One region of the Vibrio sp. R11-SG3-ISO9 genome, then DNA from elsewhere that is predicted to be linked to it. Evidence: riboswitches for the same ligand, from Rfam matches in the RefSeq annotation. Region 1 holds a riboswitch; the other holds the start of a gene.
What was found. Region 1 has a riboswitch for cyclic di-GMP ahead of AC6R05_RS11510 (calcium-binding protein). Riboswitches for the same ligand answer to the same signal wherever they lie in the genome.
Positions count from the first base shown of each region.

Region 1 (2,405 bases):
GAGCTCAACGTCACCGAGTTGTCCGCTTCATCGCTGTAGGTATTATCAAAATCAAGGAAGAACGCACCTTGGTCTTCATCATAGTAGAGTGGGTTAAAACTATCACCAATAATGATGTCATCGCCTTTACCACCACGAATCAAATCATCACCAGCCTCTGAGTGTTGATCCCAGTTACCATCGGTATCTCTGGGTGTACCATCACCGACTAAGAAGTCATTGGCTTGGTACTGATACAGCTCAACGTTAGCAATAAGGGCACCATAGGTATCTTCTGTCTGCTCATTGTCAATGGCTCTAAACGATAGTGTGTGTTCACCAGGTTCCAAGTCTAGATTGAGTTTGGCGTCGTACCATTTATGATCGAGGCCTGTACCGTCGTTTTGATATTCTGCGACCACTTCACCATCAATCAGAACTTGGAAAGGACTGGTATCGGTTTCCTCACCTCTGTGACGGTTGGCATAATCGAAAGTGAGTTGGAAGGTGCCGCCGCGGCCAAATAGATCTGGGGAGACCGTGAAGCTAGTGGAAGCGGTGGTATTGGTTTGGTCACTGCCGATACCGGCATGATTGTGTGAATCAAGTTCCAGTACGTTGCTAGGCGTTGATTCCCCTTCGCCATCACCGTCATCAGTTGGATGTTCGCCTGTAGGAGCCCCCCCGACACGCACAAATTGGATTTCCATCAAGCCTTCTGGAGATTCGTCGACACCGTTATTGTCGTTGTCAGCTTCCCAACCTTCTATGGTAGCGTAAGTCCCCCAGCTACCTCCCAATCCCGGACCTCCAGATTTATCATCACTTTCCGTGACATTAAATGTCCCGTTGGTAATCAGATTATCACCGAAGGTATGGCCATTGTGGTCGCCGTATATGGCATCATTGTTACCACCACCTTCTACGTAGTCATTGCCAGCACCACCCACGATGACATCGTCAACACAATCGATAATGGCTTGGTCTTTAGCTCTGACGGCGTCAGGGTGAGCGAGTTCACCAGTCTCATCTTTGGCATTTATGGAGTGATTCCAAGACTCAACCACATCATTGCCGTCACCGGCAAAAACCACATCAGAGCCACGGCCAGAGGCAATAAAGTCGTCTCCACCCGCACCGGCGAATACGATATCATCTCCTTTACCCGCTCTAATTGCGTCGCCATTAGGGGTATCAGTAATCCAGTTGCTGGGATCTCCATTTTGTGATTGGTCTCGGTTAGGTACCGGTACCTTGTTTGTTTCTGTGTTGGTATCAATTTCTTGTGCAGACGTCCCTGTCACATTGTTTGTTAATTGAATAGCCATTGTTATTGTCCTCTAATATATCGTGTAGATATAAGAGGCAGCACAGCCATCTCGTAAAGAGATCTGTTGCTTTCCGTCCCCACCTCGCAGTAGGTTTGGCTTTATCTTCTTTCTTGGGTTTAAATTTCTCTCATTGCTTTATAGGCACTCACTGATAATGGGTTGAGCAGGTACTCAAGAGGTGTTTGCTGTTCCAAAAGGATCATCACCTCGGCGGGCATGCCCGGGTACAACGAGATACTTTCTAACGCTTTTAACTCGGCCTTGTTTAATGAGACACGAGCTAAATAGGCGGAAGAGCCGGTCGCTTGATCGCTAATGCGGTCAGCGGAAATATGAATGAGCTTGCCATTGATTGGTGGCGTTTTTCTAAAGCTGTAGGCAGTGAGCCTGACTTGGGTGTCTAACCCAACGCGCAGTGCTTCGATGTCCTCAGGTTTTACTAGGGCTTCAACGATGAGCTCATCTTCCTGAGGGACAAGCTCCATCAGCGTTTCACCGGGTGGCACAATGGCATTTTCAGAGACGATGTTAAGCCCAACCACTACGCCACTTTGTGGGGCGACAATCTCGACACGAGTTAAGACGTCTTGCGCGTTGACCATGGCTTCACGGGTTTCATTGAGTTTACGTTCTAAGTCTTGGATCTCTTCGCCCAAGGTTTTCGCGTAAGTGTAATCTGCATTTATCAACTCAAGTTTTGCTTCGGCGATTGTGCGCTTTGAATGCCCAATTCTTGCTTTTAAATCGGCAACATCGCCTTGCAGTTGTGATCGTTCGCGTTGCAGATCAAGTAAACGCGATTTGGAGGTGTTACCCGAAAGCAGTAGCTTTTGATGCATCTGCACTTGTTCTTCTAAATACTTCAGGCTGCGAGTACCGGCATAATAACGCTGTTGAAAACCTTGCAGGTCGAGCTTTGATTGTTCAACTTTCTGCTCTAAGACTTCCGATTCGCCGGATTTTAAGGACTGTCTTTTTGCGAACAAGTTGTTTTGAGTTTTGAGTAAGCTGGCGACATTTGGGTCAGAACCGAGCGAGAGCAAGCGCATGTCGAATTGGATTTCAGGGTGATTGGCAAGCTCGGATTGCAGACGA
Region 1 is NZ_JCBDGU010000035.1:146,189-148,593, forward strand. Features, by position in the region: gene AC6R05_RS11510 (calcium-binding protein) at 1-1,307, opposite strand, end outside; cyclic di-GMP riboswitch class I at 1,341-1,417, opposite strand; gene AC6R05_RS11515 (HlyD family type I secretion periplasmic adaptor subunit) at 1,427-2,405, opposite strand, start outside.

Region 2 (2,405 bases), on a different contig from region 1:
ATCTCTGCCAACTGAGTACCTGCGTTTAAGTAAACTGCAGTGCCAGGAAGCATTCCTAATTGGCTAGTCAAATAGTAGCGTCCTACAGAGATAGGTGTTAAGCCCATTAGTAAGTTAATTAAGAAAAATGGGAATACCGGAATCAAACGTAAAGAGAATAGGTAGAATGCACCATCTTTTTCTACGCCTTGGTTAATGGTCGACAGCTTATCGCCAAACTTACCTTGCACCCAGTCACGCAGTAGAAAACGGCTACTCAAAAACGCTAGTGTTGCACCTATGGTACTTGCAAACGACACGAGTAATAAACTAGTCCAAAAGCCGAATAGCGCCGCCCCGAGCAGCGTAACTACAGCAGCGCCTGGAATAGAGAAAGCGGTAATCATGATATAGAGGATGAAGTAGGTTGCAGCTGCAACAACAAAGTTACTCTCTATGTAGTCGTTAAGAAGTGCCTGCTGAGCCTTGGCATTTTCAAGCGTTAAGTATTGACCAAAGTTAACGGCTAGTAACACTATCGTGGCAACTAAAATTATGCCTAAAATCATTTTCTTACTCATGGGAGCGTCCCTTAATCTTTTGCTTATAGTTAGTATAGTTAGACAGGAGAAGGAAAGATTAACTTTCAAAAGAAAATAAAAAAAGCCACATTAATGTGGCTTTTTACAATTAAGTGATTTGGACCTAATTAATAGAGCTGATGAGTTCGTCACGTCGCTGCTGAGGTATCACTGACCAATGAGTGCCGTTGATTGCACCTTCAAGCGCCCAAAGTAGCTCTAAGCTCACACTTGATGAATGAGACTCTTTAATGGCTTTGTATGCATTAACAGAACCTGACTCATACAAGCTTTCAACGGTATCGATCCCTGCTTTTTTCAACATTCGCTCTGTGGCAAGTCGAAGGTTTGGCAAATCTTTCAATCGAGTCGGTTTCGCCGATGATTGGATTTGTTTCTCTTCTTTAGCACAGTTAAGGGAAGCTTTTGCCAGCTCGATAATACGTTCTTGAGTCTGCCAGAGGTCTTCTGGGAGGGCAAAATACTTAGTAACGACTGGGAATCCACGCTTTTTGTAAACGTAAGGTTCGAAGCCCTGTTGTTCAAATTGTGAAGTAGTATTCTTATCAGCTCGAATGTGCAACTGATTGTTTACGACCAATGCAAACATGGTGTCATCGGCAAAAAGGCCGAAACCGCCAAACATTGAGCGTGACTTTATCTTTCCAAGTGGCTCAAATAACTTCATTGAGTCCTTGAGTATCGGTTTATCCATATTGTTTATCTCGGTGTATTTGAATTACGCCACCAAATAAGCAGGTCCGAGAGATTAGCAAAATGTCGCAATAAAATTGTCAATAAGCCGTAAATTACTACTAAAGGTAGGAAATACTGCATTTTGCCATCGGTAACCCCGCTACCATACCAATAATGGGTTAGGCCGGAGGCTTTGCGTCTCACCCTTTCAAGTGATTTGCCCTGTGCGTGACTGTATAATCAAGAATAAAGTTTTTTGTTGAATGAGGTTCACACTTGTTATTCTAAAATGTGATCTTAATTCAGTTAATTGTTGTCTTGATATGCAACTGGGTTTTTATTTTTGACAAATAAAAAAAACGCACCAAACGGTGCGTTTTATTAGATTTTTCTAAAGTTTACGTTATTTTAACGTTTTTACTGTCGCACGCTCAATGATCTCTGGATGCATCTCGAACACACGTTTTTCGTGGTCTTTGTCTTTGATACGTTCTAGCAGGATTTCGAACGCGTTCTTACCGACACGACGTTTTGGTTGGTGAACAGTCGTCAACGGCGGTGAGAAGTACTCTGCCAACTCAATATTGTCGTAACCAATCACTGAAATATCTTCAGGGATCTTAATACCTTGCTGTTGTAGGCGGCTCATAAGACCAAGCGCCATCGTATCGTTAAAACAGAATACCGCGGTAGGGCGATTTTCCATTGCAGCGATTTTATCTGCAGCGATAACAGCCGTATCACACTCGAAGTTACCTTCAAGGATTAGGTTGTCATCAGCTTGAATGTCTGCCTCTGCAAGTGCACGACGGTAACCAGCGATACGTTCGACACATGCCGCTTTATCTAAGTGACCACTTAGACATGCAATACGTTCATGCCCGCGTTCAACTAGGTATTTAGTCGCTAGGTAGCCACCTTCTTCAGAGTTGTCGATGATCTTATCTGCTTGTGAACTTTCAGGACCCCAATCCATAACAACTTTTGGAATGTCTGCATGACGGTCAAGCATTTCACGAAGTTCTTCCGTTAGGTCAGAACACATTACTAAGATGCCATCTACACGCTTTTCAGCAAGCATTCGGATGTAGTCACGTTGCTTTTCGTAGATACCACCTGTGTTACATAGAATCAGCGTATAGCCTTGAC
Region 2 is NZ_JCBDGU010000038.1:35,500-37,904, forward strand. Features, by position in the region: gene AC6R05_RS11815 (TVP38/TMEM64 family protein) at 1-560, opposite strand, end outside; gene AC6R05_RS11820 (TfoX/Sxy family DNA transformation protein) at 685-1,275, opposite strand; cyclic di-GMP riboswitch class I at 1,404-1,488, opposite strand; gene purR (HTH-type transcriptional repressor PurR) at 1,660-2,405, opposite strand, start outside.
Region 2: linked by a shared signal. The riboswitch ahead of AC6R05_RS11820 (TfoX/Sxy family DNA transformation protein) and the one ahead of AC6R05_RS11510 (calcium-binding protein) in region 1 are both predicted to bind cyclic di-GMP.